DNA from 3 places in the Pseudoflavonifractor hominis genome. Region 3 is predicted to be linked to each of the others. Evidence: riboswitches for the same ligand, from Rfam matches in the RefSeq annotation. Region 3 holds a riboswitch; each other region holds the start of a gene.
What was found. A riboswitch is a leader RNA that binds a small molecule or an ion and turns the genes downstream of it on or off. The one in region 3 is predicted to bind cobalamin.
Positions count from the first base shown of each region.

Region 1: another riboswitch for cobalamin. It lies ahead of H8S34_RS11595 (ABC transporter substrate-binding protein); the one in region 3 lies ahead of cbiD (cobalt-precorrin-5B (C(1))-methyltransferase CbiD).
Region 2: another riboswitch for cobalamin. It lies ahead of H8S34_RS11560 (hypothetical protein); the one in region 3 lies ahead of cbiD (cobalt-precorrin-5B (C(1))-methyltransferase CbiD).

Region 1 is NZ_JACOPR010000007.1:128,613-135,472, forward strand. It holds gene H8S34_RS11580 (ABC transporter ATP-binding protein) at 1-869, opposite strand, end outside; gene H8S34_RS11585 (ABC transporter permease) at 883-1,668, opposite strand; gene H8S34_RS11590 (ABC transporter permease) at 1,710-2,654, opposite strand; gene H8S34_RS11595 (ABC transporter substrate-binding protein) at 2,713-4,329, opposite strand; cobalamin riboswitch at 4,543-4,738, opposite strand; gene H8S34_RS11600 (nitrogenase iron protein NifH) at 4,932-5,756, shown strand; gene H8S34_RS11605 (nitrogenase component 1) at 5,749-6,860, shown strand, end outside.
Region 2 is NZ_JACOPR010000007.1:113,832-124,761, forward strand. It holds gene H8S34_RS11550 (S-layer homology domain-containing protein) at 1-6,794, opposite strand, end outside; gene H8S34_RS11555 (hypothetical protein) at 7,521-8,948, opposite strand; gene H8S34_RS11560 (hypothetical protein) at 9,546-9,890, opposite strand; cobalamin riboswitch at 10,117-10,373, opposite strand.
Region 3 is NZ_JACOPR010000001.1:135,023-145,952, reverse strand. It holds gene H8S34_RS00715 (response regulator transcription factor) at 1-146, shown strand, start outside; gene H8S34_RS00710 (sensor histidine kinase) at 238-2,262, shown strand; cobalamin riboswitch at 2,378-2,561, shown strand; gene cbiD (cobalt-precorrin-5B (C(1))-methyltransferase CbiD) at 2,648-3,802, shown strand; gene cobM (precorrin-4 C(11)-methyltransferase) at 3,799-4,557, shown strand; gene H8S34_RS00695 (cobalt-precorrin 5A hydrolase) at 4,554-5,609, shown strand; gene cobJ (precorrin-3B C(17)-methyltransferase) at 5,600-6,334, shown strand; gene cobK (precorrin-6A reductase) at 6,336-7,082, shown strand; gene cbiE (precorrin-6y C5,15-methyltransferase (decarboxylating) subunit CbiE) at 7,079-8,281, shown strand; gene H8S34_RS00675 (cobyrinic acid a,c-diamide synthase CobB) at 8,278-9,648, shown strand; gene cobT (nicotinate-nucleotide--dimethylbenzimidazole phosphoribosyltransferase) at 9,651-10,712, shown strand; gene cbiB (adenosylcobinamide-phosphate synthase CbiB) at 10,709-10,930, shown strand, end outside.

The DNA.
Region 1 (6,860 bases), on a different contig from region 3:
CGGCAACGAGCCTCCGCGTAAGGGCACCGGGGATGGAATACGCAGCCGGAGGGCTGGTCGGTAAAGGCGGGAGAAAAGCCCGCCATAGGCTTCATGCCCAGGTGGGGCAGCGAGGCGATAAGCCCCTGGGTATAGGGGTGCCTAGGGTGCTCAAACAGTTCCCGCGCCGCGTTGGTCTCCAGGACACGGCCGCAGTACATGACAACGATACGCTCGCAGAATTTGCGGGCCAGCAGAAGGTCGTGGGTAATGACGATAAAGCCGACGCGGTACTGGTCCCGTACCATACAGAAGGTGTCGTAAACCTGATTGCGCACCACTGCATCCAGTCCCTTGGTGGGCTCATCTGCGATCAGCCATTGCGGACGTGCAGCCACAGCGATGGCTGTCAGTACACGCTGGCGCATGCCACCGGAGAGCTCGAAGGGGTAGGCACCTGCAATCTGCTTCGGGTCGGAAAAGGCCATCTGCCTGAGAAGCTCCAGCGTGAGTCTCCGGCAGTCTGGGGTACTTTTTCCAGCCAGACGGAAGACCTCCTCGATCTGGCGTCCCACCCGCACGCTGGGATTCAATGAGGTGGCCGGGTTCTGAGCCACCAGAGCAATCTCTCTGCCGCGGACTGTGCACAGCTCCCGCTCGGACAGGGCAGTGAGCTCCCGCTCTCCCAAAAAGATCTGTCCGGTGACAGAGGCGTTGGACTGAAGCAGTCCGAGAATAGACAGGCCCAGCACAGACTTGCCGCTGCCCGTCTCTCCAATGATGCCGGTGACCTGTCGCTCCGAAAATGCGAGGGAGACATGGTTGACGGCGGGAATATCACCCGAACGGGTAGCAAAGCGGACGCAGAGGTCCTTTGTATACAGTTCCATGTGCGTCCTCCCTTTACAGCATGCGGGCCGCGCCGTCATCGTGGTCAAGGCAGTCCCGGAGATAATCAGCAATCAAGTTGATGCTCAGGCAGAACAGAGTCAGGCAGGCCGCAGGGGCCAGTAGAACAAGAAAATCCTTCACATAGTAGAGCTTGGCGTCGTTAATCATGATCCCCCAGTCCGCTGCGGGTGCCCGCAGGCCCAGGCCCAGGTAGCTCATGGCGGCCACGGTGAGCACCGTAGAGCCGATCCGTGTGGCGATTAGAACCAGCAGAGGGAGCAAGATATTGGGCAGGATATGGCGCCGCATGATATAGAAGCTCCCGCCGCCCATGGCCCGTGCGCCCTCGATATAGTGCAGCTCGCGGATCTCCAGAACTTGATTGCGCACAATACGGGAGAATCCAGCCCAGGAGCTGACCACAATGGCGATCAGCAGACTGCGCATACCGGGGCCCAGCAGTCCCAGGATGGCGACCACAAAAGCGGCGCTGGGGATTCCTTGGAAGATATTGACCACAGCCTGAATCAGTTGATCTATCCATCCCCCCAGATAACCGGACACCAGGCCGATAGTCATGCCCAGCAACAGAGTGCATCCGGTGGCGAAGAAAGCGATGAACACAGAAGAGCGGCTGCCGTAGATAAGCCGGCTCAGCAGATCACGGCCGATATGGTCGGTACCCAGCCAGTGTTCAGTGGAGGGGGCGGCAAGGCCGTTGGCCATATCCACCGCGTTGGGGTCGCAGGGTGCCAGAAAATCAGCAAAGACCCCTACCAGCAGGAAAAGAACAAGCACAGTTAGTGAAAGGATGAACAAGACTTTTTTACCACGCATGCTCAGCCCCCCAATCGAATCTGCGGGTTCAGCCAGGCGCAGATCAGGTCGGCCAGCAGGCAGACCAGAACAAAGACAACACCGGTAAAAAGCACATAGCCCTGTATGGCGATATAGTCCCGATTATTGATGGCGGTGAGGGCGTAGCTTCCGATTCCTGGGACGGAAAATACGCTCTCCGTGATCATGGAGCCTCCCAGAAGACCGCCGAAGGTATTGGCGATATAAGTAATGGAGGGAACTAGAGAATTTCGCAGTGCATGACGGGAAATGAGCTGGCCCCTCCGCAGGCCCTTGGCCTGGGCGGTCAGAATGTAATTCTTGCTAAGCTCCCCCAGAATGGAAGAGCGAAGCAGCCGGATAACCACACAGGCCGAGCCGATGGAAATAGCAAGACAGGGCATGAGGAAGCAGGACAGTGTCTCCGCGCCGCTGGTGGGCAAGATACGCAGCTTTTGGGCGAACAGCCAGATCATAAAATAGGCTAGGCAGAAACCAGGAATAGACATCAGAAACACCAGTAAAACTCGCCCGAGCAGGTCAATGAATTTGTCCCGGAACAGTGTAAGCAGCAGGCCGCCAGCAAGCCCCACCACAGTAATGACCAGCAACGCCATTCCGCTCAGCAGGAGGGTGTTGGGCAGCAGCCGGAGAATCTCACCCAGCACCGGCTTGTCGTCAATATAGGATTCCCCTAGATCACCGTGGGCTGCGTTCCAGATCCAGCGCCCGTATTGCACCAAAATGGGATCATCTAACCCCATTTCCGCCCGGAGCTCCTGGATTTCCTCCTCAGTGGGGATATAGTTGGGATCGGCGCTGGCCCGATTGGTAGCGGGGTCTCCCCGTGCAACCAGCCCCAGACCGAAGGCCAGAAAGGTGATGCCGACCAGAATGGGAATTGTCCACAATATTTTTTTTGCGGTATAGCGCAGGGTTTGATTCAATGAAATTCCTCCCTTGAAAAACACCGCGCCAAAGCACAGCTTTGGCGCGGTGTGGCGGTTACTGCGCGTTCACCCAGGAAAGATGACTCAGATCCAAATGGTCACTGAAATCCTCGTAGCCTGTAATCTGCTCCTGATTGTAGATGAGGTTGCTGGTGTCGTAGAACAGAGGAATAACAGGCAACTCAGTGTTGGCAATCTCCTGGAGCTCCACGGCCAACTCATGGAAACGGTCGTCGTCCAGGGTGGTCTTCATCTCGGCCAGCAGCTCGTCCACGTGGGGGTTGCTGTAGGCCAAATGCTGGGATTTATTGTAAGACCCTTCGCTGCTCATATAGATATCCAGGAAGTGGTAGGCATTGAGGTTGGACATACCATGAGTCATGAAGTTTGCCCCCAGTTCACCGGCCTTGGACATCTCAGAGTAAGTAGAGGAGTCAATCACATTCACGGTGGCATCGATACCGATCTGGGAAAGCTGGGACTGGATATACTCCATCATCTCCTTATAAGGGCCGCGGTCCAGATACAGAGAGCGGGTATACATATCCAACGGAAGGCGCTCGTCCCCCAGCACCTCACGGGCCAGCTCCTTGGCCTTGTCCATATCATACTCTACGGGCAGTTCTACCCAGTCGGGGCACATACGGTTAATCAGGTTCTGCGTTGGCATGGCATAGCCGCCCCAGAGCTGGTCCACAATAAGCTGACGGTCAATGGCCAGACTTACCGCCTGACGCAAACGCATGTCGGAAAATTTGGTGCCCTCACCCTTAAGAAGCATTATATGGGTAATATTGGAGGTCTGCACCGCCATGGCAAAGCGGTCATCCTTGAGAAGCTCGTCCCCCAGGGCGGCAGGCATAGCCCCGAGGTCCAGCACCCCCATGACCTCCTCGCTGTCCAAGGCGGCATAGCGGGCCTGAGGGTCAGTGATGATGCGCACGCGGATATTCTTTGTTTTGGCGGGCTCTCCCCAGTAGCCGTCAAAAGCAGTGATATCAACGTACTCATCCTCTTTGATATCCTTGATAATATAGGGGCCAGTGCCGACAGGCTGCTCAGTGAAGTACCCGGTTTCCGTGTCCCAGGAGCCGGGGTAGAAAATACAGCTTGCAGTGTCCTTCATGTTAAATAACAGCCGGGGGATGGGGTCGGTAAAGCTGACATTGACGGTGTAGTCGTCGACCTTCTCACAGCCAATGAGGCCGGGGTAGAGCTCGTCCACCTTGAATGTAGTATACTGGGAATAGCCGCTCTCCATGAGCTTGTAACGGTTGAAGTTCTCCACCACGATATCAGCGTTGAAGTCCTCTCCATTCTGGAACTTAACGCCCTGCCGAAGGTGGAACGTCCAAACAGTGGCGTCTTCGTTGCGCTCCCAGCTCTCAGCCAGCACCCCCATGGGGTTTCCGCTCTCATCCACGGAGATCAGCGGTTCCCATGCACCCAGGAGCTTGTGGGAGAAATAGACATCCTCCAGACCAGGGGCCAGAGTACGGGCACCAGCCAAAACGATCATATCGTCTGCGGTGTGACCGGCGGATGCGGGTTCCGCGCTGGGGGAGGGGGCAGTTGAGGGGCTCTCTTGGGTGGCGGGGCTGCCGCAGGCCACCAGAGACAGGGCAAGTGCCGCGCTCAGCAGCGCAGCAGTCAGGCGTTTTTTCAGATTCATAGAATCCTCCTTCTTTCGGTCCAACTTATATCTGGAAACGCGCAAGTCCTGCGGATGCAGAAAATGTGCCGGTTCCACGGCCGTCTTCCAGAGTCAGACCCCATAAGAGGAAAAAAAGCAGACCATTAAAGGTCCGCTTCGCACAAACAGCGTTTCCGGGTTTCCAGCGGAAATCACCTGTCCCATTTGTGTCGAGAGGCCTTGACCGGAAGCATCAACATACTTCATCAAGCAGGTTTCCTGGCTCACAGATCGCCGCACTGACACGCCTTCTCGTGTAATTTACACAATGGCATATGTGAAAGTGCTCCCTGTTCACAGTGACCGGATCGCTCGGGACTTCCACCCGATTCCCTTTTCTCCGCTGAAACGCACAAACAAAGCGGACACTTGACGAAAAACAATATTTTATTGTGGATATTATCATAGCAATCTTTCCCACGGAAGTCAAGCAGATCCCCCAGGGAAGCCGCAGGCACGGGCAGATCTGCTATCGGAAAAACCAATATTCAATAAGGGAAAATGGAAATAGTGGAAGATGTCTCCGCTGTGATATAATTAAAAATTACAGACAACATGCAAGGGAGGCGCAGAAAGTCAAGATGTTGCGTATTGCGTTTTACGGAAAAGGTGGGATCGGGAAGTCCACCGTGGCCGCCCATCTCTCCGCGGCCTTTGCCCGAACGGGGAAACGGGTGCTTCACATCGGCTGTGACCCCAAGGCGGACTCTACCCGCTGCCTGACGTCGGGACGAATCCCAACTGTGCTGGAGACTCTGGGGAGGTCGGAGGAGCTTCTAGCCCGGGAGCAGCTTGTCTTTCCCGGGGCGTTCGGCGTCTCCTGTGTGGAGGCAGGAGGTCCCCAGGCCGGCGCGGGGTGCGCCGGCCTGGGCATCACCGCCATGGCGGACGAGCTCAACCGGCTCGGCATTCTGGAGGAGCCCTGGGACGTGGTGGTGTACGATGTCCTGGGCGATGTGGTATGCGGAGGGTTCGCAGTGCCCATGCGAAAACATTTTGTAGACCGGGTATACCTGATCACCTCTGCCGATTTCATGGCGCTCTACGCCGCCAACAACATCATGCGCGGAGTCGCCCGCTATTCCGGCGCCGCTCCCCTGTTGGGCGGGCTGATCCAAAACCGCAGCCACGGAGCGGGAGAGGATGCCTTGGTACGCTCCTTCGCAGAGCAATCCGGGACCAGAGTCGTCGGTATCCTGCCGGAAGACCGCCAGCTCCGAAGAGCGGATTATCTGCATACCACCGTACACCATCTGGAACCGGACGGGGCGGCGGCCATGCGCTTTCTGGAACTGGCCCAGCGGCTCTGGGATACCCAGCCCACCAGCCCCCGGCCACTGGGGGACGAGGCACTGGAGGCATTCTGCCGCCGGGCAGCAGAACAGGAGGTGGAGGGGCTTGCGTGACGCCTGCCGTGTGGAAGCCTATTCGGCGGAGGGGGGCGGGAAGCATTTTATGACCCTTCCGGAACGCATTTGGCAAAGGGGGGATCTTCTCCTGGCGGCTGCCGGTTCTCTGGCCTGTGTGCGGACGCTTTACCTGCGCGCGGCAGAGCTGGGGAAGCTTCACCAATTCCTGCCCTGCCCGCTGACGAGGGCGGACTACGCCGCCGGCCAGGCAGCGGAGCATCTGGCAGCCAGGCTTCGGGAGGCCGCACGCCGCCCCGGCGTAGGCGGGGTCGTGCTCTACGCCTCCTGTGCCGAGGTGCTGACGCAATGCGATCTGGAACAGGTTGCGGAGCAGGCTGGCCTTCCCGTCCGGATTCTGCTGCGGGGGCCTCTGGTGGCCCGCACCCGGAATGCCGTGGCAGAGTTGGAGCAAATTCTGTCCACCTTTCCCCCGCCTGTGGGGGAAATTCCCCGGGGCAGCGCGCCGCTGCCCGTTCTGCCGCCGGATTTCAGCGGAGTGGCGTCCCTTCTCCAGAGCTGGGACGCCTACCCCTTTCTGTTGACTGCCGGAGGATGCACCGGATGTCTGACACTGGGGGACGACGCCACCGCCGGACTGCGTCTGGAACATTCACGGTTTGATGATCTGGAGCTGGCCGCGGGCTGCGAGGCAGCGGCAGTCAACGGAATTGCGAGAGGCTTTGCGCACAGCGGCCGCGCTTTCTGCGGCCTTATGGGGAGTGCAATTCCCGAACTGCTCGGCATGGACTATACCGGGATACAGGAGAGTCTGGCCGAGCGGGGGGTCCCGGTACTCAGGTTCCCCTGCACCGGATTTGAGTCCGCACCAGTGGGCGTGGACCGGGCCCTGCGGAATCTGGCCACTTGGAGGCGCCCGGAGGGGCGTGACAACCAGAGGATCTCTATTCTGGGCTATTCCGATCTCGCGCTGGGCTCCAGACAGCCGCTGCGCCTCGGGGCGGAGGCTTTGACCACCCGGGGGTATCAGGTCTGTGTCTGGGGGGAGGAAGGTTTTGGGGGCGGAGAGCTCCGGTCTGCGCCGGCCCTGAACTGGGTGGTGACGGCCGAAGGATTGGGGGCGGCACGGCAAATGGAGGCCGA
Region 2 (10,930 bases), on a different contig from region 3:
TTGTCCACGGGGATGGTGAGGGTAAGGTCGTGACCACCGAAAGAGGTAAGTTCTGTGCTGCCCACCCTGACCGACACTTCCACCGCCACGCTACCGGCGAGGTTCGTCCCATCGGGAACTATGTCCTCCATTGCGCTGTGACTCTTCTCCTCCACATGGATGGACAGCTTCTCCCCGTCAGTCTCTTTTTGGGCAATGGAGCCCAGGACATTTGCGGGGAGGGTGACGGTTCCCCTGGACGTCTGGATCTCCACACCGGCATTGGCCTCCGAGATGGTCTGGGCCGCGCCCGCGGGCAGTTCCACGCTGACCGAGGAAATGCTGCTGCTGTCCGCCGTGGGAATGATGGTGATGGTATCCGCCGCTGATGCAGTCACCGCTTCTACCGCTTTCTGCACCGCCGCTTCGTCGATGACCGCGGTCTGAGTATTGCCATTTATTGTCACCTCCTGCACGATCACAGGGGAGGGCTTCTCAAAGGTGACGGATATGGCGTGGTCCTCGGTGACGTTCTCAAAGGTGTAGGTGTAGGATTTGCTGTCCGCGCTGGTGACCAGGGCGTTGGCGGCTGTGGTCGGGGCGGCAGATTCCGCCTCCGTCCGCTCCGCGCCGCAGTCCGGGCACACATAGACGGAAATTGTCTCCGTGGAGGCCGCCGCGTCCAGCTCCCAGCTGTGGGGGGCCAGAGAGGACAGCTCCTCCAGGCCGCAGGCGGCGCATACGTTCCAGTGCACCCCGCTGCTGTGGGCTGTCTCTGTGAAGGCGTGCTGTGCGTAATCGCCATAGGACTGGCCGCAGAGGTCGCAGCTCGCCAGGGCCGTGCAGGTGGCTGTGCCGCCGCTGTGGCTGCACGCCGCCGTGCCGCCCGTCTCCGGGCTGTAGCCGCACACCTGGCAGGCGCTCCCCTCTGCATGGGGCTCCGCTGTCCCGTCCGTCTGGGGCAGACCGGCGCCCACGCTCATCAGGAGCATCGGGTGGATTCCCACAACACTGACCAGTTCCCCGCCCGTGCTGCCGGGGTTTATATCCGGCTGGCTCTCATCACTGGCCGGGGCTTCGGCGGATTCCGGAATTTTGGTCTGCTCCTCTGCCGGGGGCTCGTTTTCGTTGGCAGAGTCTTCTCCGGTTTCCTCTCCGGGGGCAGGTACTTCAGGATCGGATTCTCCTTCTGGAGGAATTGTGTCGGGATCTTGCCCCTCGGTCTCCTCCGGCTGTTGTCCGTCGGCATCGGGCATCTCCGGTTCGGCCCCGGGCGCTTCGGTTTCCTCGCCGGTAGTGGGTTTCTGAGTGGCGCCTCCCTGCTCCGGGAACTCCAGCTCCGGTGGAGCGGGCTCCTCCGTCTGCTCGAACACATGGGGTTCTGCGCTACTTTTGGCGCCGCAGATCTGGCACACCTGCCAATGGCTCGTCTCGTCCATCTGCCACGCGCCGCCGTACTGATGCGGAACCGTTCTGGTTTCCGCGCCCTGCTCCAGCACTTCGCCGCAGGCACCGCAGATCGTATCTCCAGTGTATCCAGGCTCTGTGCAGGTGGCCGCTCGCTGGCCGATGACGACGTTCTCACCCACATGGATGCCGTCGGCGCAGGCCTCCGGCTCCACGTCCTCAACGGGAACTGTGGGTAGCTGGTATTCGGGCGGTTCTAGTTTCTGCGCCACGGTTGCACCGCCGGCCCAGACGGATTTCCCGTCCACGAGGATGTCCTCAATCTGGTAGCCCTCGTTTGGCGTGACGGTAAAGGACTGCTTCGCCCCATCCGGCACCGTGACATCACCGACGGGAGAGATGGTGCCACCGGCATCTGCCGAGGCGTGGATGGTGTGGTCGGTATCAGTACCGTCCGTCGGACCGTCAAACACGTCGCTCATGTCATAGAGGGGTTTCTTGTTGTTCTTGTAGCGGTCGTAAGCCACCAGGGCATAGGCTGCCTGCTCGGTGGACATTTGGTCGATGGGACCATCAGAGGTGTGGCTGAATCCGCCATCCGTCTTCCGGTAGCCCAGCAGGTCCGCCAGAACGCTGATGCTGCCCTTGGCAAAGCTCCCCGCATCCTTCTTGAGCGCAGCTAGGGCCACAATGACCTGCGCGCTGGACTCCGAACTGCCGTATCCGCCGGTGCTGTTCTGCGAGGTGGACAGGAAATCCAAAGCTTTTTTTACAGCGCTCTGCAGATCTTCATGGCTGTGCGCTGTGCCCAGACGGTTGAACTCACCTGCGTCGAGATAGTAGGGTGCCAGCGCCTGGAGTGCCATGGCGCAGACGTCCACGCCGCCCAGTTGGCTTCCGGAGCCGTCATTCTCCTGGTCCGGGTTATAGATGGGCCAGTTGCCGTTGGACTGCTGCTTGTCAATCAGCAGGTCAATCCATGCGGCCCGGGCCGTGTTGCCCGCTTCATCCCGGTAATAATCGCCGGAATTCAAGGCAATGAGAGCCCAGATGGTGCCGTTGTTGCCCTGCTCAGAGACCTGATAGGTGTAGCTGCTGCCTTCGGCGGCCTCGTCCAGCAACGGCTTCACCAGATTGTAGGTTTTACCGTCACTGACCTGGAACTGTGTGGCGTCCATGCCCAAAGCGGTTAGGGTTACTACGACACGGGCGTACTCTGTGTGCATGGTTCCATTCTTGGAGGTGTCCAGTATGCCGTCATGGGTCTCCACATAATCCGCCAGGTTGGCCAGATATGCCGCCCGGACGTCTTCGGACAGGGTGCCGGCCCGGGCCTGGGCCAGGACGGCCCACTCGCCTTTTGTGGAGCCGACAATCGGATTTTTGACGTTCTGCTCCAAATATTCCAGAACGCCGTTCATGACCTCCCGGTAGCCGGAGGTGTCCTGTCCGCCGCCCTGGAGGATCTCCAGCGCGGCCTCGGCAGCCTCCAACACGTTCAGGTTGGACACCATGTCCTTGCCGCTGAACTTGCCGGCATAGTCCGTGTACGCCTGCCGGGCAGCGGTGATGGCCGCCTCGCTCTCCAGCGTAACCGTGCCGATTCCGGCGATCCGTTCTACCACAGGCAGGGCGGCCTCCGCATTGAGGAGGGTGTTGTAGGAATCCGGCGCGGTTGCAACCAGGGCTTTTTGCGCATCCGTCAGGTTCTCATATGCCGTCCTGGCGGCTACAATGGCATCCTTGCTCCCGGCGCTGACTTTTTCCCCAATCGCTTCCACCAGATCGTTAAACGCCTGTACTGCGGCCACGTCGTCCGGCGATATGCTCCCGCCCAGGGCCTCCACCGCCTCGTTGAGACGGGCGACCTCCGCTGCCTTCAGATAAAGTTGGCCGCTGATACCCAATGCCTCGTAAGCCGTTTTTGCAGCTTCAACTTTTGAACGGTGCGCCTCAGGATTCTCCGTAATTTCTACGGCAGTGGGAAGGTCGGCGATCTGAGTTTTTACGCTGTCAATAGCCGCAAAGAACTGGATCTGCTCCGCCGCTGCTGTCAGTTTAGCAGCAGAAACCTGTGATTTGTCCGGCAGTGCATTATAATCCGCTTGTAGCGCACTGACCGTCTGTTGGAAGCTTTTATAGTTGCTATATGTGATTTCTGACTTATCCGGCAGGTCGTCGATCCTGGCCTGGATTCCCTTCGCTCCGCTCTCGCAGACCTGGATGGTGTACCAGGTGCCGGTATAGCGGAGCGTGTTGCCGGACTGGTTGTTCATGGACGGCCACTTGTATTCGCCCACACCGATGTAAATGGTGTCTCCTGGCTGGACCGGTAGATTTTCACCACGGCGATAGTACTCCACATTGTTGGCCGTGGTTTTGTTATTGATAAATGTCTTGACCAGGAAATTTTTGTTTGCCGCTGTAGGTGTGACCGACACATCTCCGCCGTCCAGGGTCAGGGCATAACTGGTGGTCTCCCCGTCGAAGGATGGCGACAGCGTACCGCCGGTGACCTCTAGTTCCTTGAGGCTGGTGTCTCCGTTGCCCCAGGTTCCGCCCAGATCGTCTCCGTACCCGTCCATCGTGAACATCACGCGGATCTCGTCTCCGTCAACCAGGCGGTAATCGCGATCCGTATTTGAAACAGCATAGGAAGAAAATCCGTAGTTGGTGAACCAATCGTTGAGCACGCCCATCCAGCCGGAACTCACACTGCCGTCAAATGCCGCAAGTTTGGCTTCGCCATTGTCCCACTGCCCATTCTGATTTACATCTTTATAGATGTTTTCGATGTAAGTGACGCTCGTGTCATTCCCGTTGTTCCAACCATAACCGTTCTCGGACAGGGCTTCCAACACAGCAGTCATCATAGTGGTATCACTGTAAAGCTCGACCTCCGCCTCTACAAAGGCGCCGCCATTTTGATAGAAAGAGCCGTCCGCGTAAGTGGTGTTCTCAACGGTCACATGCACACTGCCGAACTCTCCGCTGGAAACGCGCGTCTCAACGGCTTTCATCGCATTGAGGGCATCGCTCAAGGCTGTTTCTATTGCTTCGGCGTTCTCCGCCGCATTGATCTTGGACACGCCCTCGTCATACGCAGATGTCAGTGTCTTCCAGTTTGTATCGCTGTAATCAGACCGCTTATAGCCATTGAACGCCTCTGACAGTTGATCCAGCGCACTGCTGCGCAGACTTTCCACCGATGTTTTGCCTCGGATATAAAATGTGATCGTCACATCGTTCCTCGGCATGAACGCTGATGTGGAGTCAGCGAAGTAGAAAGGGGCAACCCCTTCCCAACCCTTGTTGTATCCGCCTTTCGGATCGGTTGGGGGCCTATCCAGCCTCAATTCGCTCAGTGTCGCCCCCGTGGACTCCACACGATAGATCTCATAGTCCAGTTCATTCAATGCAGTGCCGGTTTCCGTACGGATATATACCCACCACTCATCATTGGGCGAGAGTTCAATGACGTTCGCATATCGAAAGCCTTTGTTTTTAAGGGCCAAAAAGCTCTTGAATGGGTCACTGGATCCCTCCTGCCCAATGAACTCAAAGGTCAGCGTAAAGGTCTTTTCCGGCAGGTTGCTTCCGTCCTCACCATAGGCTTCTACCAGAGCCTCCCACTGTGCCTGTTCCTGGCCGGTGAGCTGTGATTTCTGGTAGCCGGTCATTCCGGCATAGTGGGAACTCGCCTCCTGCATGGTGGAGATGTCGCTCTGCAGGAAGAGTCCCTCCCCGATCTGTGCCACTGTTGGGAGCTTCGCCAGGTATTTCCGCATGGCAGAGACAGATTCCTCATTGGATTTCTCCGCGTTCTCCACCAGGCTCTCGATTTGGGTCAGCGCATTTGAGAGCGCGTCTTCGGCCGCTTTAAGGCTTGTCGCGTCCTCGATGGCCTGCACTCCCGCATCATGGGCCGCCTGGACCTGGGCGTAGACGGCTTCTCCCAACTCAGTGGCGTTGCATCCGGCCAGCACCGCAGCCAGAAGGCTCTTGCGCGCTTCCTTCGCCGCCGCAAGTTCTTCCTCATTCAGAGGGGTGACCGTCACTGTGGTCCGGGCGGGCGCGTTCAGCGATGCGTACTGGTGCTGGGCGCCGCTGGCCGTCTGGTCAAATATCACGGATTCCGGATTCGCCGCAACCAGCACATATTGGCCCGCCTCATTGAGATGCGTGGTCACCGTCCCGCTTGCGTCGGTGATCCCCTCCAGAAGCTGGTACTCCCCGGACGGCGCTCCTCTCTCATCCAGCTTCACTGCCAGCAGGCGGGCGCCGTTGAACGGCGCAGAGCGGCCGTCGTAGCTTCCCACCCAGCCTCCAGTTCGGGTCACCTTCAGCGTAAGCGCCTCGCCCTCTGCCACGGTCTCCGCATGGTCTTCAAACGACAGCAGGCCCCAGAAGTCTGTCGTGTTGACATACGCCGTTACGCCCATGGCGCTGTATTCCCTGTCCATGGGAGCGGGGGCGAACAGGATCACAACTTCATCGCCGTCCCGGAGCTTTATGTCGCCCCACTTCGCTCGATTTACGGCCACTCCGTCGAGCTGTGTCGGATTTAATCCGGCATCCCGGAGCTGAATGCCGTTGACGAAGACCGCGACCGTGGTTTGGCGGTTTGACGTGAGCGAGGAATTGCCTTTCACCTGCAGCTGGAGCCCGGCTGACGCGACCAGTCCGGCAACGGTGCGGCCCGCACCGCTCAGGGAGACGTCAGGGTTCTCATAGATGCCTTCCGAGGGCGGGAGTCCCAGCTCCGCTCCGTCTGGGCTGGCGAGGTCGTAGGCAACCTGGCTGTCGGCCACGCGGAGGGAGACAGAAATTGTTTCCTTCGCGCTCTCCAGCCCCTCGTAGTAGGCCGACCACAGCGCCGCCGCATGTCTCTGATATCCATTCAGGACAGAAGCGGACACCGACGTCCCTACCAGACCGTGCTGCTGATAGTAGGATTGGGCTTCCTGGTAGGCCGTCTGGAACGCGGTAAAGCTCTCCTCTGTATAGCCGCTCTCATGTTCCAAAGCGCCCGCGAACTGAGCGAGCATACCGGCAAGCGACCGCTGATAGATCGACGCGCTGGTCACCTCATCGCCGCCGTTGTAAACAGCGTCCAGATCGCCGGCGGCAGCCAGCAGCTCCTCCGCGTACTGCTCCACAGTGTCCTGATGCTCAGCCTTGTTCTCCGTTGTGGGGTTCCCATCCTGGTCATAGAGGGAAGCGAGGTAAGCTTTGCCCTTCTCATAGACTGTCTTATACGCAGTCCAGGTCTCCGGCGTATAGTCCTCCTGCCGGTACCCTCGGATTTCCACCTCCTGGATGGCTTCATACAGGACAGTGGCGTTGACCTGGTTAGCAGGGATCAGGTTGGCGATGGCCGCATTCAATGAAGCTGTGGCACCATTCACATCCTCCTGTGTTGCAGTTATATTATCTAAAATCTCCTTTGCTGTTTTTAGTGCCGTCTGAAAGTCCTGCCAAAAGCCGTCACTGCTCGTTGTCTTCCCGTTGTAATAATCCTCAGCCTGATAGTAATCACTACTACTTATTAAGCCAGCCCCAGCAATGACACGTTGAAGCTCATCTTTATTTGCTCCTTCGACTTCTTGCGATGCCTCTGGCCATTCCAAAATAAGGACACCAATTATGGTATTAATTTTACCCCGTTTAACAGTATATAGGTAGTATCCAAGCTTGTCTGTGTCTGTTCTTAGTCCATCTAAAATTTCTTCAGACAGATTGGATGAAATACTGCTTTGATAAAGGGCCTCACCTTTCGAGTAATTTTCCGAATCAGGTGCCACGTTAATCAAGTTTGTCGCACCTATAGCTGCTGGTTTCTTACCCATAACTGGCACGACAGTCGTAATTGCGCAGCTTGACGCATCCGAAAACTCAATCGCATTATATTGTACAGTATCTACTACAAGGCGGTATAAATTATAATCATTTCCTTCAATTGTTATAGTTCCAATTTGCTCCAAAGCATCTGGGTCCGATACGGTCATGGTCTCGGCGGCAAAAGCAGTTGTCGGTAAAAACCCAAGCAGGATTGTCAAAATCAAAATAAATGAGATGAGCGAGCGTCCAAAAGGACGCTCGCTCACTTTTCCTATTTTATCCATATCCATTTTTTATTGGCAAATCAGCACAGTAATATACGGGGCCTCTTCTCCGGTCTGCGTGATGATCTGTAACATGTCTCCGGCTGCCATTGTAAACACATGCCCATCCGCAGCATCGCTAATCGTCTCGCCATTGAGCAACACACGCTCCATATCGGAGTACAGACGGTACTCGCCAGCGGCCACTACCTGGCTCCCCCCGTTGCTCGTATTCACCTCGTTCTCTTCTGTCGCTGCATCGGCAATAAACAGATCCTCCGTGATGCTGGCAGAGCCGCTCCCTGTCACCGCGTAGATGCCGCAAACCTCAGCGGAGGTCTCACCGAAGATACCGGGTGTGGGGATGGTGGTGTTATCCGTGCTGCTCATCAGTGCGGATGTATATACCCGGATATAACCGATCCTTATAAGCCCCGCAGGTGTGCCGTCCGGCTTTACCGCCCACGCAATGTCGAAGCCATCCCCACCCTGCGTGGTGGCCGCGGCGGTGTAGGGATTGATCGCCGTACCATAATTGCCGCCATTCACATGGATATCCGCATAGCCAAACTGATAGTCCGCGGTGGTATCCGTGTCCTTTACCAGTGTAACGCCGGTATAAGTCACGCTGGCGCCGTTAAAGGCGGAAGCGCCGACGGTCTGATCGCTGGAGACGGCGGACGTCTTCCACACGCCGCCGTAGTTCGCCGTGGTGGGGAACCACGCAGCGGCGCCAGCCTTGAACGTCCCGGTGAGTGGGAAGGAAACGCCGGGATTGCGCCCGTTCGGATCCGTGATGCTGTACTGAATATCGCTCCCGCTCAGGGTATAGGTGATGTTCACATCGCGAAGCGTATTGGGGTCATAGTACAAACTTCCGGCCAGCTCATACCAGGTCTTTCCATCTTCGGAGACCTGGACAGAGGCCGCCTCAGGGTTGCCGTTGAAGGCGTTGCCGTAGACGATGAAGTCCACGCCATAGGGATTGCTCGCGTCATCTTCAATATAGGCCTGGTTCCCTTCGCTGTCCCGCAGGGCATACTGGACGTAGCCGCCGCCGGCACCCAAGGAGACGCCGGTAGAAGAGAACCCGCCTAGAACCTTGGGGGTGCTGCCGGCCGTCGTGCTGCCGTCGGTATAAGGGCTGCCCCACATCGTGCCCCGGGCATACTGGCCCAGCGGCAGATACCCCTGCAAGACTCCGGTGATGGCGCCGCCGGCCATCTGTCCCTCCGGCGCAGCAAAGGTCAGCGTGTAGACGTTGTTGCTCTGGGCCGCATTCGCCAGCCTAATCACAATGCTGCCCCCGCTGTTGTTGGTCACCAAATACTTGGTGCCGCCCTCCGTTTCCTCCACAGGCGCAGACAGGGTGCCGCCAGTAACGGTGATTCCGTTCTCCTCGGCGCTGTCTACATAGAGGTAGAAGCTGGAGGGATAGTAGCCGTCTTCACTCGACACGATATCTCCTGTGTGATAAGCTTCGGAATCTACGGTTTCACTATCCCATACCACCGACAAAGGGCCTGCAGTATCAACGCTGATGCGGTCATGGTCATTGTCCATTACCGCTCCCGCACTGACCGTCAGCAAGCTGAATGCCATAGCCAGGGTCAGCAGCATCGCTGTAAATTTTCTGGTTTTCATACGTAAACCTCCTTCAAGTCTCTCCGTTGGATCGTTTCCCTTGTACTCCTGTTTACAACTCTTTTTGACTCTCACCGCCTCCTTCCGCTGAGAAGTCGCATTTTAATCAACCGTCAATGCGGCCGCCGCCGCGCTCCCGGAAAAAGCGCAGGGGCCGCCGCACCGATTGTCCCGTTCCCGCTGATCCTCTCCGCCCAAACACCAATACTGTTCCTGTGCAGTTGCCGCCCCGCATTGCTCCACGTCTCTCCGCTGTTGGTGGCTCGGCCGGCCTTGCCGGCGTCCTGGCCTACTCCGCTCACGGAATATCGCTTTTGGTACTGGGTTATTCAATTGTCAGCCGCGTACCGGCCATATGCGACGGGCGATAGCCCGCTGAATGCTCAAAGAGAGATCGTCATAGGGGTTTCCCTATGACGGAAGAAGGGGATCCCCTTCTTCCTCCGGATTGCTCGCTGCTGTTCTGTTGCTCTGTGCACTCCCGCTCTCCGCCTGGCAACGGAACTCCTCCTTGAAAATCTGCCGCTTGGAGGTGGGCTTCTGCTTCTTCGGCGAGGGCAGTCCTGCTGACGTGATCACATTCTGCCAGCCGCCAAAGCGCGCCGCCTCGCTCCGGACATAATCCAGCAGCGCTTCGTCGCTGGCGTCACCATGCGCCTGGGCAAACTGGACGTTTCGCTGACGAAGCGCCTCCTTGGTCCGCCCAATGAGCTTTCTGCTGAGCTGCTGGTTGCCGATGAAATGCTTACCGTTCACAAAACAGCCTCCTGACTTGTGGCACAATCCGGCTACCCCGCAAACCTCTTGGGGCAATCGAAACAAAAAGACGGACGCATACCGATACGTCCGTCTTTCTCCCGAGCTTGCGAATAAAAAACGGACGCAAAATATGCGTCCGCTTCTGCTCCCATTTCGGGTAGAAGGGGCCACTTATTCAGTGCCCTCCTCACATTTGGCATTTATCTCAGAGCAACCCCAATGAATTGGGGGTAAGCTCCTAGTAGGTCTTCTGACTAATGTGTCCCGACGGGCTTAAAGCCCGCCTGCGCATATCCGCCGCCTTCCCAGCTAAGCCATTACGACCGCCAGTGACCTGCTTTCGCAGAAAACAGATATACTCCACAATCACAGCTATTGAATTGCACGTCCCCGTAGCTTTCGCCACGGCTCCTGCTGCAAAACATGTCCAGGAATTTCACCTGATTCCCTTGTTCAGAAACAAGGATGCGTGTCCGCTCCCTGACGGGAGTCGGGTCGCGCATTTGCCACAAAAGCCGGATTCATATTAAATTTTACAGGAAGGTGCATGCCACTCTGCCCATGCAGAACTCAGAAGCCATCCCCTTCAAAGAACTATCTTTTGTTAAACTTGCACTTTACAAATGGCTTTCTTTTGAGTTCATTATACAACTTTCCGCTTAAAATGCAAGGGGTAAACAGGAAAATTTTTCAAACACTATTTCGCGATCCTGATAATCGCCTTTTCGCCGAGCGCTGCGGTATAATAAAAAGCACATGGCCCACCCCTGCGCCGGGTTCAGGCCATGTGCTTCTCTTGTTCCGGCTGGAAGAACACATAATATTACCCACGATATTATGCGCCCTTTTCTTCCAGCCGATTGCTCCAAAATGACGCGAGACCTGCAGAAGAGTCCCGTGTCCCGTGTGGAGCAGCACGAAATAGGAGGGACAAGTGAATTCGGCAACAAAAAAACTGTATCCTGAAGGATACAGCAACAAATTCCACAGGTTCCTACTGTGGTTGAAACTGCACCCTCCCAGGTCCGGGGAGGCTT
Region 3 (10,930 bases):
TGTGGGACGGGGAGGAGGCCTATGCCTCGGAAAACACGGTCATGGTCCATATCCGGCACATCCGGGAGAAGATCGAACTCAATCCAAAGGAACCGGAGTATTTAAAGGTGGTGTGGGGCATTGGATACAAAATGGAAAAAAAGTAAAGGTATTTTGAGTGTGCTGTTCCTCCTGATCGGACTGACGCTCATGGCCATTTTTGGAGGTATCGGACTGTTGGGCGCCCGTAGTCTGCACTTGAGAGACATTATGGACGGTTTCCACAGCGACTATCAGGATACCCGGCGCTTCCGCAGGGAGATCAGCTATGACCTGCATACCATGCTGGAGTTTGTGTTGACCGGGGAAGAGCCCTCCTGCTTCCAGGATGAAAACCTCCGCTGGGGGATTTGGAAGGACGAGAAGCTGCTGGCCAGCAACCTCAACGGCATCACGGGAAATCTGATGGGACATCAGGAACCGGGCTATAATTTCTATCTGGAGTACCGGGACGGCAAGGTGCAGATCTGGAAGGATGGTGCCGAGGTGGATGTCTATGGAGACGAAGTCTACCGGGACCGGTGGGAGCAGTGGGAACTGCCCGGCTACCGCAATCTGGACACCGAGCTCTTTGTGGGCGGAGGTTGGACCGACAGCGGCCAGGGCGTTGATCTCTCCAGCATCACTGGGGCAGCCACTCCCATGGCGACAGCGGTCCCTGAAGAGCCCGGCGGGGAGGAGCCTGCTGACGGCAGCGGGAAGCCGTGGGACGGCGTGACGATCCGGCTGGCGGCGGCCGAAACACCGGTGGATTTTTACGGCCCCAACACCAACAGGATCTATCAAGTGGCGGAGACCCTGAGATATAAGCGCCTTGCGGTATGTATCGTGGGAGGCTGCTTCCTGCTGGGTGTGGCGCTGGTGGTGTGGAGCCTCCTGTGGCGGCGCTGGATGGCGCTGACCTTCCGGGCGGCTGGACGCCTCACGGGGAAGATCTGGCTGGAGATCAAGCTGCTCCTCCTGGCGCTCCTGGTGGGACCGCTGATGGTGTCCCTGTCCTATATTGCTGATCCTATTTTCTTGGTCTTTGCCATCGGCCTGTGCTGGATTCTGGTGTTTTACCTCAACGACTTCCTCTGCAATCGGGGCCGTCTGTGCCGGGTGAGTTTCTGCGGCTGGCTGGCGGGAAAGCTGCGGGGAGATGGGTTGGACCTGCCCCTCCAGCGCCGGGCCATGCGGAGCGGAGTGGTCCACCTGATGGCCGTGGTGATTCTGGCCCTGGGGGCCGCGGCCTTTGACTTGGAGTTGTTTCTGTCGGCCTGGCGCAGCGGCTCTATCCGGATCTGGGTCCCATTCCTGATCGGGCTGGTGGGGCTGGTGCTGCTGGGGATCGTCTTTCTCCACTGGAAGGAGGAGCGGGCGATGATCGAAGACCTGGGGGCTCTCTCCGATCAGATCGAGGCGGTGCGCAGGAAACAGCAGGGGACCATGCTGGCGGCGGAGCGACCTCTGGCCGGGCTCTCCCAGGCGGTAGCCGACATCGACAGCGGCCTTCAGCAGGCGGTGGAGGAACGGCTGCGCAGCGAGCGGATGAAGGTAGAGCTCATCACCAACGTCTCCCACGACCTCAAGACCCCGCTGACCTCTATCCTGAGCTATGCGGCCCTTCTGGAAGAGGAGGAACTGCCTGACCATGTGCGGGACTACGTGACCATCCTCAACGACAAGGCCCAGCGCCTGAAGAACATGGTACAGGAGGTCTTTGACGTGAGCAAGGCGGCCTCCGGAAATCTGAATCTCCACTGGGAGGAGCTGGACCTGGCCAAGCTGCTGCGGCAGACCCTGGCCGACCAGGCCGAGCCCATCGCCGCAAGCGGTCTGGATCTGCGCACCCGGCTTCCGGCGGAGCCGGTCCTCATCCGGGCGGACGGCGACCGGCTCTACCGGGTCTTTCAAAACCTGATCCAGAATGTGCTCCAGTACAGTCTGGAGGGCTCCCGGGCCTACCTCACCCTGGAGACCAACGGGGAGAGCGGGCGGGTGTGCGTCCAGAACATCTCCCGGGAGGAATTGTCCCGGGAAAAGGACTTCACAGAGCGCTTTGTCCGGGGGGATGAGAGCCGCAGCGACGGCGGGAGCGGGCTTGGTCTGGCCATCGCCAAGAGCTTTACCGAGGCCTGCGGCGGAACCTTCCGGCTGCGGACCGACGCCGACCTCTTCACCGTGGAGGTGGAATTCCCGTGTGTCCAGCCCTCCCTTCCGGAAGGAACGGAGTCAGTATAAGCCAAATGCCCTGCGGATGGGAGGATGTCCCCGTCCGCAGGGCATTTCTATGGGAAAAGATGTGTACAAAATAGACAATCCACTTTACTTTCTGCGGGGATATGGTTATACTAATGTCTAGTAACTGCCAAACGGTGCGGCGAGGGCTCGCCGCTGAAAAGGGAAGCCGGTGAAAATCCGGCGCAGTCTTACCTCTACTGTAAGCGCGGACAAAGGCGTCAGACCCATTGGCTCTGCCGAGAAGGGACGCCGGCGGAAGAAGCGCAAGCCAGGAGACCTGCCTTTTGGCCGACGTCGCTCTTAGGTGGAGAGCGCCGCTGTTTGCCTGTGCAGATCTGCGGCCCGTCTCCTCTGGAGGCGGGCTTTTTCTGTGGGGAGGTGGAGCATGCCGAAGCTGGAATACTATATCCCGGTGGGGCGGCAGCGGCTGCGCTGCGGCTATACCACCGGCACCTGTGCCGCGGCGGCGGCACGGGGCGCGGCGCAGGCCCTGCTGACTGGTATTCGCCCGGCCGGAGTGGAGATCGACACCCCCGCCGGCGTGCGGGTGCAGGTGGAGCTGCTGGACTGGTCCGCTGGAGCGGACTGGGCCATGTGTGCCGTGGAAAAGGACGGCGGGGATGACCCGGATGTGACCGATGGCATGCGGATCTATGCCAGAGTCTCCCGGCGGAGCGACGGCACGCTGCGGGTGGACGGGGGAGAAGGTGTGGGCCGGGTGACCCGACCTGGGCTGGACCAGCCCCCCGGCGCGGCGGCCATCAATTCCACCCCCCGCCGGATGATCGCCGAGCAGCTCGCGGCCGCCCTGCGGGAGGCAGGGGACCACGGCGGACTGGAGGCGGTCATCTCCGTCCCCGGGGGAGAGGTGCTGGCCCGCAAGACTTTCAACCCACGGCTGGGGATCCAGGGTGGGATCTCCATCCTAGGGACCAGCGGGATCGTCCGCCCCATGAGCGAGGCGGCTCTGGTGGACTCCATCACGCTGGAGCTGGACATGGCCCATGCCGCCGGGGTACAGCACCTGCTGGTCACGCCGGGCAACTATGGGGAGGACTACGCCCGGGACCATCTGGGTCTGGAGACGGAGGGCTGCATCTCCTGCAGCAATTACCTGGGCGCAGCCATCGACCACGCGGCGGGGCTGGGCTTTTCCAGCTTCCTGCTGGTAGGGCATCTGGGCAAGCTGGTGAAGGTGGCCGGCGGCGCCATGAACACACACTCCCGGACGGCGGACGGCCGCCGGGAGACCATGGCCGCCCACGCCGCCCTGTGCGGCGCGCCCCGGGGGCTGGTGGAACGGATCTTTGAAGCTGCCACTACCGACGCGGCCCTGGAGCTTCTGGAGGAGGCGGGGCTGCGGGAGGACGTGATGGCCTCTCTGACCAGGGCGCTCTATGAGAACCTCCGCCATCGGGCGGGGGAGGAGATGGAAATTCAGGCGGTGGTCTTTTCCAACCGCTTTGGCCTGCTGGGGCAGACCCCGGGGGCCAGTGAACTGCTGGCGCGCCACAGGCGCGGGGAAGGAGAATCCTTATGATCCATTTTATTGGCGCCGGACCGGGTGCGGCCGACCTGATCACGGTCCGGGGGGCCCGCCTTCTGGGGGAGGCCGACGTGATCATCTACGCGGGGAGCCTGGTCAATCCGGCCCTGCTGGAGTACCGCAAAGAGGGCTGTCAGGTCTATGACAGCGCCTCCATGACCCTGGAGGAGGTTCTGGCCGTCATGCGGGAGACCGAGGCGGCGGGCAAGACCACCGTCCGGCTCCACACAGGGGACCCCTCCCTCTACGGGGCCATCCGGGAGCAGATGGACGCCCTGGATGTGGATGGGATCTCCTACGATGTGACGCCGGGCGTCTCCTCCTTCTCCGGCGCGGCGGCCGCCCTTCAGGCGGAGTACACCCTGCCTGATGTCTCCCAGAGCGTCATCATCACCCGTATGGCCGGGCGGACGCCGGTGCCCGAGGGAGAGGCACTGCGCAAGATGGCCAGCCACGGCTGCACCATGGTGCTCTTCCTCTCCACGGGCCTGCTGGAGGAGGTGGAGCGGGAGCTGATGGCGGGGGGATATGCCCCCGACACCCCGGCGGCCATCGTCTACAAGGCCACCTGGCCAGAGGAGCGGGTGTTCCGCTGTACGGTTTCCACCCTGGCGGAGACCGCCCGTACCAACGGCGTCACCAAGACCGCCCTCATCACCGTGGGACGGTTCCTGGGAGAGGACTATGAGCGCTCCAAGCTCTATGACCCGACCTTTACCCACGGCTGCCGGAAGGGGATCGAGGTATGAGACTGGCCCTCACCGCCTTCACCCGCCGGGGATATGGTCTGGCCTGCTCCCTGGCCCGGGCACTGGAGGAACAGGGGGAGGAAGTGAAGCTGGCCCTCCCGGCACGGCTGGCCCAGGAACTGGGGACAGCCTCCTATGAGCGGCTGGCCGACTGGACGGGAGCGCGCTTTACCGACTGCGAGGGGCTCCTCTTTGTGGGGGCCTGCGGCATCGCGGTCCGGGCCATCGCCCCCTGGGTGAGGGACAAGTATACCGACCCCGCCGTGGTCAGTGTGGACGAGGGAGGGGCCTGGGTGGTCCCACTCCTCTCCGGCCATGTAGGCGGAGCCAACGACCTGGCCCGCCGGGTGGCCCGGCTCACGGGCGGCACGGCAGCCATCTCCACCGCCACTGATGTGAACGGGCGTTTCGCGGTGGATAGCTGGGCAAAGTGTAAAGGTTTATACATTGACAGTAAAATGGCGGCCAAACGGGTGTCCGCTGCCCTTCTGGCGGGGGATTCCGTAGGGCTGCAAAGTGATTTTCCTATACAGGGAGAGCGGCCGGAGGGCCTCTCGTCGGGGCCGTCTGAGGTGGGGATCGTCCTGACTGCGGATGTGGAAAAGGCACCCTGCCCGGTGACCCTGCGTCTTGTCCCACCGGTGCTCACCCTTGGCATCGGCTGCCGGAAGGGAACCAGCGCCGAGGCCATTGCCCGGGCGGTGGAGGAGACCCTGAAGGCCTTCCGGCTCCATCCGCGCGCGGTGTTCCAGGTGAGCACCATTGATCTGAAACAGGAGGAGCCGGGGCTGCTGGAGTTCTGCCGGACCCAAGGGCTGCCCCTGCGGGTCTGGACGGCGGAGGAACTGGCCGAGACACCAGGAGCCTTTACCCCCTCCGCCTTTGTCCGCTCGGTGACCGGGGTGGACAATGTCTGCGAGCGTGCCGCCGTGCGGGCGGGGGGAGCGCTGTTGGTCCCCAAGCAGGCGGCAGACGGGGTCACCGTTGCGGTGGCCCGGCGGCCATGGGCCGTCTCATTTGAAGAAGGAAGCGAGGAAACACCATGCGAGTGACCGTGATAGGACTGGGCCCCGGCGCCGGGGCCGATTTGACCGGGCGGGCCGTGGAGGCGCTGGAGCGCTGCGACCTGATCGTGGGCTACACCGCCTATATTGCCCTGCTGGAGGGGCAGTTCCCCGACAAGGAGCGCCGCTCCACCGGTATGCGCCGGGAGGTGGACCGCTGCCGTATGGCGGTGGAGGAGGCAGCGGCCGGCCGGGATGTGGCCCTGGTCTGCTCCGGCGACTCGGGGGTGTACGGTATGGCGGCCCTGGTGTACGAGGTATCCCGGGACTATCCGCCCATCGAGATCGAGGTGGTCCCCGGCATCACCGCCGCCTGTGGGGGAGCCGCCGTACTGGGCGCGCCCCTGACCCACGACTTTGCAGTGGTCTCCCTCTCCGACCTGATGACTCCCTGGGAGACCATCGAAAATCGCCTGCGCCTGGCGGCCCGGGCCGACTTTGTGCTCTGCCTCTACAATCCCTCCAGCCGGAGCCGGGCCGACTATCTCCAGCGGGCCTGTGACATCCTGCTGGAGGAGAAGAGCCCGGATACCGTGTGCGGCTATGTCCGCAACATCGGCCGCGCCGGGGAGGAGGCCCATACCTGCACCCTTGCCCAGCTGCGGGAGACCCAGGTGGACATGTTTACCACGGTCTTTGTGGGCAACCGGCAGACCTGCCTCATCGGCGGAAAGATGGTCACCCCCCGGGGCTACCTCCAGCGGGGGATGTGAGATGGAGGTCCTGCTCTTTGGCGGCACCACGGAGGGCCGGGAGCTGGCCCTGTGGCTGGCCCAGCGGGACTGCCGGGTGACCGTCTGTGTGGCCACCGACTACGGGGCCACACTCCTGCCCGAGGGGGAGGGGATCGCGGTCCACACCGGACGGCTGGACGCGGCAGGAATGGAGGAGCTGATGAAAAGCCGCCCCTTCTGCTGCGTGGCCGACGCCACCCACCCCTATGCCGTACAGGTCACCGCCCAGATCCGCGCCTGCTGTGAGAAGCTGGACCTGCCCTACCGGCGGATCGTTCGAGCGGAAGAGGGGGCGGGGGACTTCCTGCGCTGTGCCAGCCTGACCGACGCCGCCGAGCTGTGCCGGGAGCTGCCGGGGAACATCCTGCTCACCACGGGCAGCAAGGAGCTCGCTCCCTTCGCCCAGCCAGGGCTGCGGGAGCGATGCTATCCCCGGGTGCTGCCCAGCGTGTCCTCTCTGGAGGCCTGTCAGGCAGCGGGGTTTCCACCGAAACAGATCATCGCCATGCAGGGGCCCTTTTCGGCGGAGCTTAACCGGGCCGTGATCCGGCAGCTGGATATCTCCGTGCTGGTGACCAAGGAGAGCGGTGCGGCCGGAGGATTTGAAGAGAAGTGCGCGGCGGCCCGGGACACGGGCTGCCGGCTGATCGTGGTGGAGCGTCCCACCCGGGAGCGGGGGGAGACGCTGGCGGAATTTCAAAGGAACTGGGAGGTGCAGCGGCCATGAAAGTCTATCTGATCGGCGTGGGCATGGGAAATCCGGACACCCTCACCGGGGAGGCCCGGAGGGCCATCGAGGAGAGCCGGGTGCTCCTGGGCGCCCCCCGGCTGCTGGAGCCCTGGAGCGGGGAGAAACCGGCTCATCCCCTCATCCGCCCGCGGGAGATCCTCGCCGCCCTGGAAGGGGAGAGCGACGGCCCGGCGGCCGTCCTCCTCTCCGGAGATACGGGCTTTTACAGCGGGGCAAAGGCGCTCTGGCCCCTGCTGGAGGGGTACGAGGTACATACCATCCCGGGCATCTCCTCTCTCTCTTACTTCTGTGCCCGGCTCAACACCACCTGGCAGGATGTCCACTGGGTGAGCGCCCATGGACGTACCCACAACGCGGTGGGGGAGATTCAGAGCCACCGGCGCACCTTTGTTCTCACGGGAGGTGAGACCCGGGCCCAGGACCTGTGTGCGCAGCTGTGCAGCCGGGGCTTGGGTGATGTGCGGATCTGGGTTGGGGAGCGGCTCTCCTACCCGGAGGAGCGCATCTGTGCCGGGACGGCCCAGTCCCTGGCGGGGGAGGAGTTTGCCGATCTCGCCGTGCTGCTGGCCGAGCATCCCCACCCGGTGGAGCGATCCGCCGCCGCGCCCGGTCTGCCCGACAGCGCCTTTCAGCGGGGAAAGGTGCCCATGACCAAGGAGGAGGTCCGCGCCCTCGTGGTCTCCAAGCTCCGTCCGGAGCGGGAGAGCGTGATCTGGGACGTGGGGGCGGGCACCGGCTCGGTGTCGGTGGAGTGCGCCCTGGCCGCCCCGGCCGGAGTGGTCTACGCGGTGGAGCGGCGGAGCGAGGGCCTGGAGCTCATCGCTCAGAACGCCGCGGCCCTGGGCGCCTCCAACGTGATCCCGGTGCCCGGGACCGCCCCCGAGGCCCTGGCGGAGCTGCCGCCCCCCGACCGGGTCTTTGTGGGGGGAAGCGGGGGTGCCCTGCGGGCCATCCTGGCCGCCGCGTTGGACAAGCGCCCCGGCCTCCGGGCGGTGGTGTCGGCCGTGACTTTGGAGACCCTCCAGGAGGCGGTGTCGGCCTTTGAGGAACTGCATTTTCAGGATGTGGACCTGGTCCAGGTGGCGGTCACCCGGACCCGGAAGGCGGGAAGCTACCACATGATGGAGGCCCAGAATCCGGTGTGGCTCATCAGCGGAACGGGGGGAGCGGAATGAATCCTCCCCGTCTGCTCTTTGCCGCCCCCGCCAGCGGGTGCGGTAAAACCACGGTGACCTGCGCCGTACTCCAGGCCCTGGTAAACCGGGGACTGGATCCGGTGGCCTTCAAATCGGGGCCGGACTACATCGACCCCATGTTCCACGCGGAGGTGCTGGGGGTGCCCTCCCGCAACCTGGACCTCTTTCTGATGGGGGAACAGGCGGTGCGCCGCTCTCTGTGTCAGAACTGCGCCGGCCATGGACCCGCCATCCTGGAGGGGGCCATGGGCTACTACGACGGCGCGGCCCTCTCCAGTGAGCTCAGCGCCTGGAATCTGGCCCACCGGACCGCCACGCCGGCGGTACTGGTGGTGGACGGACGGGGCGCGGCCCGCTCTCTGGCGGCAGTGGTGAAGGGCTTCTGTGCGCTGGAGGAGGAACACGGCATCCGCGGGGTGCTCTTCAACCGGGTCTCCCCCATGTTCTACCCCGCCCTGAAGGACTGCGTGGAGGAGGAGACCGGCATCCCGGTTTACGGCTACCTTCCGGTTCTCCCCGACGCCTCCCTGGAGAGCCGTCATCTGGGCCTTATCACGGCCGCAGAGGTGTCCGATCTGCGGGGAAAGCTCTCTGCCCTGGCTGCCCAGGCCGAGAAGAGCATAGACCTGGACGGCCTTCTGGCCCTGGCCCGGTCGGCCCCCGACCTGCCGCCGGAAGAGGAGAACATCCCCGCCTCCCATCCGTCCCGGCCCCGCATCGCCGTGGCCCGGGACGAGGCATTTTGCTTCTACTACGCCGACGCCCTGGAGCTGTTGGAGAAACTGGGGGCCGAGCTGGTCCCCTTCTCCCCGCTGCGGGACGAGGGACTTCCGGAGGGATGCGCCGGGCTCTATCTGGGGGGCGGCTATCCCGAGCTCTACGGAGCGGCGCTGGCCAACAATACCGCCATGCGCCGGGCAGTGCGCCTTGCAGTGAATCGCGGGATGCCCACCGTGGCCGAGTGCGGAGGCTTTCTCTACCTCCACCGGACCCTCTCCGACGCGGACGGGGTGGACCGCCCCCTGGCGGGAGCCCTGCCCGCCGCGGCCTGGAACCAGGGAAAGCTGGGGCGCTTTGGCTATATCACGCTGACGGCCCGGACGGAGGGCCTGCTCTGCGGGGCGGGGGAGAGCCTGCCGGCCCACGAGTTCCACTACTGGGAGAGCGACCGGCCGGGAGCAGATTTCCACGCCCAGAAGCCCAGAAGCAAGCGGGGGTGGGACTGTGCCTGGCATACGCCCACCCTCTATGCGGGATTTCCGCACGTACATTTTTGCGGCTGTCAACAGGCGGCGGAGCGATTTGTGGCCGCCTGTGCCAGATATCATGGGGAAAATGAGGGATGAACATGGGACTGTTGGAGAAGACCGTACGAGAGATCACGCCTGCCGATGAGCGGGCCGCGCAGGCCGCCCGCCGCCGGTGGGATTCCATCGCCAAGCCGCTGCACAGCCTGGGCCTTCTGGAGGATGCGGTGGTACGCATCGCGGCCATGGGCGGAAGCCCCGACGTAGACCTGAGCCGCCGGGCCATCGTGGCCATGTGCGCCGACCACGGCGTGGTGGCCGAGGGGGTGACCCAGACAGGACAGGAGGTCACCGCCATCGTCACAGAGAATATGTCCAAGGGGGATACCAGCGTCTGCTGCATGGCCCGGGTGGCTGGTGCCGAGCTGGTCCCGGTGGACATCGGCGTGGCCCGTCCGGTGGAGGGGGCGCGCATCCTTCAGCGCAACCTCATGCGGGGGACCCGCAATATGACCCGGGAGCCGGCCATGGACCGGGAGACCTGTGTCCGGGCCATCGAGACCGGCATCCAGATCGCGCAGGAGCTCTGTGCTTCCGGCGTAAAGCTCCTGGGTACCGGAGAGATGGGGATCGGCAACACCACGGCCTCTTCCGCCGTGGTCTCGGTGCTCCTGGGCGTGGAGCCGGAGACGGTCACCGGCCGGGGCGCGGGCCTCTCCTCGGAGGGGCTGGTGCGCAAGGTGGACGCCATCCGCCGGGCCGTGGCGGTGAACCAGCCCGATCCAACCGACCCGGTGGACGTGCTCTCCAAGGTGGGAGGACTGGATCTGGCCGGTCTGGCCGGGGTCTTCCTGGGCGGCGCGGCCTGCCGGGTACCCGTGCTGGTGGACGGGTTCATCTCGGCGGCGGCTGCCTTGTGCGCCGTGCGGCTTTGCCCGGCGGCGGGGGACTACCTGCTGGCCAGCCACGTCTCAGCGGAGCCCGCCGGGGAACTGCTGCTGGAGGCCCTGGGCCTGACCCCCTTCCTGCGGGCCAGAATGTGCCTGGGAGAGGGCACCGGGACGGCGGCGGTCATGCCTCTGCTGGATATGGCCCTGGCGGTCTACCGGGAGATGGCCACATTTGATGAGATCGAGGTGGAGGCTTACCAGCCGCTGACATGATACAATCCTTTTTTCAGACCAACCTGACCGCCCTGCTTCTGGGGTTTTGCCTGGATCTGCTGCTGGGGGACCCCCACTGGGCCCCCCACCCGGTCCGGGCCGTGGGACAGCTCATCGCGGGGCTGGAGGGGCCCCTGCGCCGCGTCTTTCCCAAAACCCCGGGAGGAGAGCGGGCCGGCGGTACGGCGCTGGTGGTCCTGGTGCTCTTTTTCTCCGTG